DNA from 4 places in the Paenibacillus xinjiangensis genome. Region 1 is predicted to be linked to each of the others. Evidence: a T-box and tRNA genes for the amino acid it is inferred to sense, from the RefSeq annotation. Region 1 holds a T-box; the other regions hold tRNA genes.

Region 1 (2,199 bases):
GAAAAACGGTCATAATCGGATGGATGTTCTGGATACCGTAATGGACATCTATGAGCAAATGATTCCGCGAATTATGCAGAGCGGCTTCGGCGGTATTTTTCTGGCGGCCTCTAATCCTGTAGACATCGTCACCTATATCGTATGGCAGCTATCTGGACTGCCTCGCAGTCATGTGATTGGCACCGGTACCTCCATTGATTCCTCCCGTCTCAAAACATTGCTGTCTGAGCATTTTCCCGTCGACACGCGCAGCGTTCAGGGCTATGTGCTCGGCGAGCACGGAGAGTCGCAATTCCCCGCATGGTCGCATGTTACAATCGGCGGCAAGCCGATCCTCGATATTCTAGCGCAGCACCCCGTTCGATTCGGGCATTTGAAGCTGGAGGATATTGCGCTGCAAACGAAAAACGCCGGCTGGGAAATCTACACACGCAAAGGCTCCACCCACTACGGAATCGGCAACGCACTCGCCTACATTACCCGTTCTATTCTCAATGATGAGCATCGAATCATCGCTGTATCCTCTGTTCTTGAGCAAGAATATGGGCAAACCCACGTAGCTGCTGGCGTGCCAGCTATCATCACTCGCAGTGGCATTAAGGAAATTGTAGAGCTGAACCTCTCCCCTAACGAGCAGCAGCAAATGGACCATTCATGCTCAATTATTCGCGAGGCTATTGCCCTCATCGCACCCAAATAGCTCCCTCACTGCACATGGCTCGGCACAGCTTTCCATCTGCCTTATGTGATACACTAGACGAAAAGGACTTGCTATAGGAGAGAACTTCTTATGACCATTCATATCATGACGGACATACAGCTTGAAGAGGCCATTGCTAGCGGTCAGACACTGCTCGTGCTCTACCGTACCAGCTTCTGCAACGCATGCGGGCACATTGAAAGCAGGCTGCAAGACCTTCTTCCAGCATTAGCTGCTGACATGAATATTGCCGCCATTTATATCGATTTCTATGCAGGCGCAGCAGCCCCGCTGGAAATCAGCTCGTCGCCCACTCTTGTTCTGTATGAAGGCGGCAAGCCGCTCAGCACAATGCGCGGCTTCGAGGCTTCTAACGCCTTTCTTACGATTCTAAGCACGCGGGGAAGATAATAGATTGATTTTTCGCTCCATTTCATTTATTATTGCTGGAATAACATCGAGGAACGGGATAGTAACCTTATTCATGCATGAGCAGCGAGCCGGGGCGGTGAAAGCCGGTGATGTCGGATGAGGCGAAGAGGACCCGGGAGATGACTTGCTGAAGGAGACCCTTCTTAGGAAGCGTTCACTAGGCATGTCCGGTTCAGCACCGTTACAACGGCGAGATACCTATCCAGCCCTTACCGGCTTAATGGGTAACAAGAGTGGTACCACGGGCATTCAACCCCGTCTCTTCATAGAGACGGGGTTTTTCTGTTGTTTTTCAAACCTGAAGGAGGCATATCTCTTATGTTAATGAAAATGGTCGCACAGCAACTAGCTGCAGCTGTCAATCTAACGGAAGAAGCTATTATTCATGTGCTGGAATTCCCACCAAATGAAGAGCTGGGAGATGTGGCTTTCCCCTGCTATATTTTATCCAAGGAGCTGAAGCAAAGCCCCAACAGTATTGCCGAGAAGCTTGCCGCAGCGCTCATAAGCGAGGATTGGCACGCTACAGCAGCAGGGCCTTATGTCAATTTCCGCTTCAATCGGGCGCTCGCTTCCCAGAAGCTGCTTGAGGCTTGGCATAGCGAAGCAGTCCCCGTCCCGAACATCGGCCAAGGCAAGCGTGTCATTATCGACCTTTCATCGCCCAACATAGCGAAGCCCTTCGGGATCGGCCATCTACGCTCGACGATGATCGGCAACTCGCTGTATCATATTTTGAACAAGGTGGGTTATCAGACGGTCAGTGTGAATCACCTCGGTGACTGGGGCACACAATTCGGCAAGATGATTGTTGCCTACCTCAATTGGGGTGATCCGGCCCATAAGCCCGCTGACCCGATCAAAGCCTACCTAGAGCTCTATGTTCGGTTTCACAAGGAAGTCGAAGCTCATCCTGAATTGGAAGACGAGGCAAGAGCTTGGTTCACGAAGCTGGAGGCTGGAGACGAGGAAGCCCAAGGCTACTGGCAGACTTTTATAGCAGACAGTATGGTCGAGTTCCAGAAGCTGTACGACCGGCTTGGCGTGAAGTTCGATCATTACTTAGG
Region 2 (2,199 bases), on a different contig from region 1:
ATTTGCTTGTTCTACTAACTGCCGCTCGGATGGATCAAGCAAGTGACTAATGAATTTGGCGTGATCAGCCATGATTCTAAGAAAGAAAACATTCTCGTCGATAATAGCATCAGGCAGCGGCTCCAGCCGACCTAAATTTAATTCTGACAAACGATTTCTGAAATAATTAGCTTCCCTACTCACATGATCAACTAACAATGGGAAGTTGTTTGCACCTGGAAGCTGGCACGTCAGTATTAAACCGAGCACTTTTCTTTTGAAAGCCCAAATATAAGAAACGGCAGTATGCACCTCTTCATTGAATCTTTTAATTACGGTGGGATCTGTTCCAAATGTAAAAGCATTAGATCTATTTTCGATTGCTTCAAATATGGCATAGAAATGATTTGCTTCATTAATTAATTGGGTATCCTCACAACGGAAACCCAATTTAAGAAAAAGAGAATGTTCTTTCATAATGCGAGACCAAAACCTAACTTCTTCTAAAGAACGAGCTACAAATGACTGATCTAACAATGGCGGCATCTCCTTTGTAATATTAATCACTAGGAGTAATGTATGTAAGGGAAATTTGTACTATTCCCAGCATTAGAAGTTAGGAATACATGGTCTAAATACGGAAGAACTTGGAGGGATACAAATGATATTCACGATTCGGTCGGGCATAAGCTGACCGCTCTGCTGATACAGCTTGAGGTGCTGCGGATGCTAGCGGACGAGCGGCTTGCCCCCCGGGTCGCGGAACTGAAGGAGCTGGCCAAGGAAAGTCTTGAGGAAACCAGGAGCGCGGTCAAGTCCTTAAAGCAGTAGGAAATTGGCGGGCTTGCAGCGATTCTCAATATGATCCGCAGACTGGAAGCCGAGCAGTTTATGCGGGTGCACTTCAACGTGCAGCAACGGAGCATTATCCGCTCCACTGAGCGCATCGCAGTCGTTCTCCGTATACCGGGCGGTAAAAATGTTCCCAACCCCGTTCCCAATAACAAAAATAGATATGCTGTAATACATATTGAAAAAATAAAAAACCCTTATGTATCAAGGGTTTTTGAAGGTTTTGTTATGGCGCGCCCAATACGATTCGAACGTACGACCTACAGTTTAGGAAACTGTTGCTCTATCCTGCTGAGCTATGGGCGCGCAGTATTGATTATTTTACCACGGGCACCTTAAGAGATGCAAGTTAGGCAGCGTAAGCTAACAAGTTGAACAGCTGATTTATTCGAAAAAAGGGCGTTCCCTAAGGTTGCCATAGCCTTGTGGGAACGCCCTTGTGCCTATAAAGATGTGCTAGAGCACTTGCTCTAGGAACTTGATCGCTCGTTCACTCTGTGGATTCGTGAAAAATTGCTGAGGCGGCGCCTTCTCCACAAGCTTGCCATCATCCAAGAAATAGATGGTGTTGGCAGCCTCCCTTGCAAACTTCATTTCATGGGTGACGATGAGCATCGTCATGCCGCTATGTGCGAGATCGCGGATAACGGCCAATACCTCTTTCACCATCTCAGGGTCGAGAGCAGATGTGGGCTCGTCGAACAGCATCATCTCCGGCTCCATGGCTAAGCTGCGAGCGATTGCCACCCGCTGCTTCTGTCCGCCGGACAGGCGGGATGGATAGCTGTCTGCCTTGTCTGCAAGTCCGACACGCTCGAGCAGCGCCAGAGCCTTCGCCCGTGCTTCCTCTGCTGACAGCTGCTTCACCTTCATAGGTGCGAACATAATGTTATCTATAACGGTCATGTGCGGGAACAGGTGAAAATGCTGGAACACCATACCGATTCCTTGGCGCACTTTCGTAATGTTGGTGCTAGGATCAGTGATGACTGTGCCATCTATCGATATGGTACCTGTCGTTGGTGTCTCAAGCATATTCAGACAGCGCAGGAAGGTTGACTTGCCTGAGCCTGAAGGGCCGATGAGGGCGACAACCTCTCCCTTTTCAATCGTAGTCGTAATTCCTTTGAGCACCTCATGCTTGCCGAAAGCTTTCTTTAATTGATCTACTTTAATCACTGCGGCGCAGCCTCCTCTCGAGCAGACGGGCAAATGATGTTAGGATGAGCACTAATACATAATAGATAACGCCTGCAAGCAGCAAAGGCTCAAGCGCCCTGTATTCCGTCGATTGAATGACATTGGCACGGCGCATAAGATCGGCGACACCAATAACGGATACGAGGGAGGATTCCTTCACCAGAGCTA
Region 3 (2,199 bases), on a different contig from region 1:
AGCGCTCGCAGCATTCCTAGTGGATGCTGCGAGCGCTTTTTTTGCGTATGCAGCATAGACAAACGAAGGGCCATCCTCACTTGGAGAATGGCCCTTCGTTTATTAGAATTATACTCTTTCGATGACTTTGTCCACGAGGCCGTACTCTCTTGCTTCTTCAGCGCTCATGAAGTAATCGCGATCCGTATCCTTCTCGATACGCTCGAGCGGTTGGCCGGAACGATCAGCCAGAATGCCGTTAAGCTTGTCGCGCATCTTCAGGATGCGGCGAGCGCGAATCTCAATATCGCTCGCTTGGCCTTCTGCGCCTCCAAGCGGCTGATGAATCATGACTTCACTGTTCGGAAGCGCGTAACGCTTGCCTTTGGCACCAGCTGTGAGCAGGAAAGCGCCCATGGAAGCCGCCATGCCGACACAGATCGTCGAGACATCCGGTTTGATGTATTGCATCGTATCATAAATGGCCATCCCGGCTGTAATCGATCCGCCTGGGCTGTTAATGTAGATAGAAATATCTTTCTCCGGATCATCTGCTGCCAAGAATAGCAGCTGGGCAATAATGGAGTTAGCTACGACGTCATTCACGCCAGATCCGAGGAAAATAATGCGATCCTTCAGAAGTCGGGAATAAATGTCATATGCGCGCTCTCCGCGATTGTTTTGCTCAATAACCATAGGAACGAAATTCATGTCCAACTTAAGTCCCCTCCTCGGAAAATAACAAATATAGTGTTGCCGTATTCATATAATAGCGGATAGTCAAACAAAAGTCAAAGATAGTCAAACTACCTATGTGGGAAAGGAATAGCCACCTGCTGATAAGGAAAGGCTGCTTGCTTCATAGATACAAAAAAACCGCCCTCTGCAGGGCGGTTAGGTTATATGTTGTAGGTGATAATAAAAATAGTGGCGCGCCCGCTAGGAATCGAACCTAGATCTCAGGCTCCGGAGGCCTACGTCATATCCATTGGACCACGGGCGCATATAAAAGGAACAGCGAGACTTAGTATATGCTATTCCGTCTGAAAAAGCAAGATCGGGTCCGTAAATAAATTTGAGAAAATGGTGACAGTAAGCGATTACAAGTCCAAATGTACTATTGCTATGTTAACTATTATTCGTTAAAATAAGGGTGGGACTTAAATTGATCATGCGGGACGGTAATAGTCCAGCGATCATATCCTTAAGCCGATGGAGTGAACATATAGAAGATGCGCCAGATTATTGAACTGCAGCAGCAGCTTCTCCCAGATTTGCTCGACGTGATGAGAAAGCGGTATTTGATTTTGCACCAGGTGATGCTCTCCGGTTTGATCGGCCGTCGTACATTAGCTACAACGCTATCGATGACTGAACGAGTACTGCGTGCCGAGACCGATTTTCTGAAATCGCAAGGCTTGCTTGAGATTCATACAGCGGGCATGCGGATAAGCGAGGCGGGCAAACGGCTACTGGAAGAATTGGAGCCCTTCTACAAAACGATATTTGGCTTATCTGAGCTTGAGGAGTTAATTAGAAGTGCATTCGGGCTCTCGCAGGTTGTCATTGTAGCCGGCGACTCGGAAAGCTCTTCCCATACCAAGCGTGAGCTGGGTAGAGCAGCCTGCCAAGTGCTCAGTAAAGTGATGAAGCAGGATGATGTGGTAGCGGTAACCGGTGGAACGACAATCGCTCAAGTTGCCAACTACCTAACAACAAATGCACCACTCAAGACGAATTGGTTCGTACCAGCAAGAGGCGGACTCGGAGAAAGTATGGATTATCAGGCCAATACGATAGCTTCAACAATGGCTAAGCGGACGGGTGCTAATTATCGGCTGCTCCATGTTCCGGATCATCTCGGGGATGAGGCCTATGCCTCACTGATGCAAGAGCCGAATATTCGCGAAATCGTAGAAGTCATTAGAAGGGCCCGAATCGTCGTTCATGGAATCGGGGACGCTAAAGTGATGGCGAGACGCAGAAGGCTCGAACCAGAGGTCATTGATGCAATCGCTGCTGAAGGAGCTTTAGCTGAAGCTTTCGGGTTTTATTTCGACCGAAGAGGCGAGGTTGTCCACAAAATGCAGACGGTAGGATTACGACTCGAGGATATTGTGAAGACTGAATGTGTTATAGGTGTTGCAGGGGGCAAGAGTAAGGCTGAGGCCATCGCCGCTGTAATGAGATTCAAGCACAATGATGTCCTCATAACCGATG
Region 4 (2,199 bases), on a different contig from region 1:
ACGATGCACCGTGCTTATGAGACTATAACAAGCGAATGGTTCGCCAATATGAATATGAAGAGCAATTGGGGCTCCCGTGAGGCATTCAAGGAGCAAGTGCTCGCCTCTGGGCAAGTGCGAGAAGAGCTTGCCAAGCTGCTGTATAGCCAGCAAGAGGAGATATAGAAAGGAGGTGTAGCAGCGCGATGAGTCAATCCCCCAAAGACAAAAGCTTGAAGTATGATATTAATCCTGAATTCGCGGATCAGGTAATCGAGAAGAATGAGAAGCAGCATGTAGCGCAGAACAATCCAACCGGCAATAGAGGCGGCAATAGACGCTCAGGCAGAACTTAGCACGATGAGTCATTAAAAGAGGAGCAGCGTATCGGCGGTCGCAGATGATTGCAGCCGCAGGCGCTGCTCCTCGATCTGTCACGAAGGATACTGTCGTATTATAGGGAATAATGTCACATCGCAATATATCCATATCACAAAAGGAATGGTACAATAGATCGACAAAATAGATTGATAGTGGAGGCAACTGGTTTTGCAAAAGTTATTGTTTTTTGTAGGTGTAGCGGGAACGGGCAAGACGACTGTGGCGAGAAAGCTCGCTGAGAGGATTCCGGCGGCTTTTCTGGATCGCGATACGGTAGGCGGTAGATTCGTGGAAGCGATGCTGGAGAAGAATGGTCTGGACAAGAATGATCGTGATTCGGATTTCTATAAGCAGAATTTGCGTGATTTGGAGTATGAGACAACCAAAGATATTTGTATCGAGAATTTGGCAGCAGGTCAGAACGTGTTCATGATTTCTCCGTTCACTGCTGAGCTCAAGAACCGCGTATGGATTGATGAAGTCATTGCTGGTGCAGGTCTTGCCAAGCAGGATGTCGAGGTCAAGGTCATTGTGGTCACACTAGACAATATGGAGCTGCAAAAAAATAGAATTGTGGATCGCCAGACAGAGCGAGATCAGTGGAAGCTAAATAATTGGGGTCACTTCGAGAAACGTGTCAACTTCGTTCCCGAAATCAATTGGGATATCCCGGAATCATCCATTCTTATTTACGATAACAGTGGTGTGATGGATGAAGAGCAGATCGACAGACTGCATCAATTTGTTGTCGATAAGCAGTATAGTCTGTCTCATTAATACCTACATACACCGATATTCGCATTCTAGCGGATATCGGTTTTTAACGTAAGGGGGCCTTCTCCCAATCTAATGGAGGTCAGCACCAAACGTCAAAGAAATCAAAAAGTATCGAATCCATCCGTATTCTCAGATAGCAAATAGAAACTAAAAAAGCCCCGAAACCCTTGATATAACTAGGTTTCGAGGCTTTTGTCTATTGATCAATCGTTACGTATCGGAACTAAATGGCGTCCCAGGAGGGATTCGAACCCCCGACCGACGCCTTAGAAGGGCGTTGCTCTATCCTGCTGAGCTACTGGGACACGTAATAATGAGTATAGCATAACTTCGCGTCGATTGGCAATACATGAATTGAAGTTAGCTCAGAAATTAATCAGGCAAGTCTATGTACTAACGTTCTGCAACAAGCTGTCCTGAATAAATTCGCTTGCATAATATAGCATATTTCCGAGAAAGAATGCAAGCTATCTTTTCTGAGAACATCCGTCTAACTTGTATAATGATATTCAGTGCTAGCAATATTATATATATTCTAGGGAATATGTAAATGAATTCCTTGCGCAGACTTGGTTAGAATAATCTGATTTAGGAAGAATGAAGAGAGAAAGCGAACAAAATTCATCAACCTTCAACCGTTTCGTTCGAATGCCAGCCAAACGTTTGTTTTTATCTTTGCCGCTTCCATGTTATAATCTTACGCAAGCAAAGGGCAGACGAAAGATGAGGTTTGACCGACAAGGCGGTGGTACCATTACAACTCCCAGTGATACAAAGGGGAACAGTAAAGACAATAATGTCTATCTGTTTCCGAAGATGCTAGACCATTACCAAATTCAATTAACCCGTATGCTGGAATCGGAACAGTACGGAGAAGCGAAAGGCCTTCTTCGGTTTCTGCTTCAGTGTAAGGGTGAGGATGACCGGCATTATGAAGAGTGGGGAAGTCTTCTTTCCTGGCTTGACATGGCTTTTCCGGAAGAGGGTGGTGAAGAGGGCACTAGCTATAAGCAGCGTGAAGAGGAAGAGAATGAAGAAACGTTCCGAGAGCAATTATTGAAT

The links. A T-box is a leader RNA that pairs with one kind of tRNA and senses whether it is charged. The one in region 1 lies ahead of argS (arginine--tRNA ligase), so its partner is inferred to be a tRNA-Arg.
Region 2: it encodes a tRNA-Arg, which carries the amino acid that the T-box ahead of argS (arginine--tRNA ligase) is inferred to sense. The anticodon was not compared.
Region 3: it encodes a tRNA-Arg, which carries the amino acid that the T-box ahead of argS (arginine--tRNA ligase) is inferred to sense. The anticodon was not compared.
Region 4: it encodes a tRNA-Arg, which carries the amino acid that the T-box ahead of argS (arginine--tRNA ligase) is inferred to sense. The anticodon was not compared.

Annotation. Positions count from the first base shown of each region.
Region 1 covers NZ_JCAALS010000045.1:16,448-18,646, forward strand. The annotation lists gene AC6ESP_RS28510 (L-lactate dehydrogenase) at 1-700, shown strand, start outside; gene AC6ESP_RS28515 (thioredoxin domain-containing protein) at 791-1,111, shown strand; T-box leader at 1,152-1,398, shown strand; gene argS (arginine--tRNA ligase) at 1,451-2,199, shown strand, end outside.
Region 2 covers NZ_JCAALS010000025.1:35,684-37,882, forward strand. The annotation lists gene AC6ESP_RS22130 (DUF2935 domain-containing protein) at 1-516, opposite strand, end outside; gene AC6ESP_RS22135 (hypothetical protein) at 697-810, shown strand; tRNA gene AC6ESP_RS22140 (tRNA-Arg) at 1,061-1,137, opposite strand; gene AC6ESP_RS22145 (amino acid ABC transporter ATP-binding protein) at 1,288-2,010, opposite strand; gene AC6ESP_RS22150 (ABC transporter substrate-binding protein/permease) at 2,003-2,199, opposite strand, start outside.
Region 3 covers NZ_JCAALS010000029.1:57,274-59,472, reverse strand. The annotation lists gene clpP (ATP-dependent Clp endopeptidase proteolytic subunit ClpP) at 109-690, opposite strand; tRNA gene AC6ESP_RS23920 (tRNA-Arg) at 908-982, opposite strand; gene AC6ESP_RS23915 (sugar-binding transcriptional regulator) at 1,212-2,199, shown strand, end outside.
Region 4 covers NZ_JCAALS010000005.1:141,724-143,922, reverse strand. The annotation lists gene AC6ESP_RS07180 (hypothetical protein) at 1-165, shown strand, start outside; gene AC6ESP_RS07175 (hypothetical protein) at 186-335, shown strand; gene AC6ESP_RS07170 (P-loop nucleotide/nucleoside kinase family protein) at 529-1,137, shown strand; tRNA gene AC6ESP_RS07165 (tRNA-Arg) at 1,366-1,442, opposite strand; gene AC6ESP_RS07160 (hypothetical protein) at 1,861-2,199, shown strand, end outside.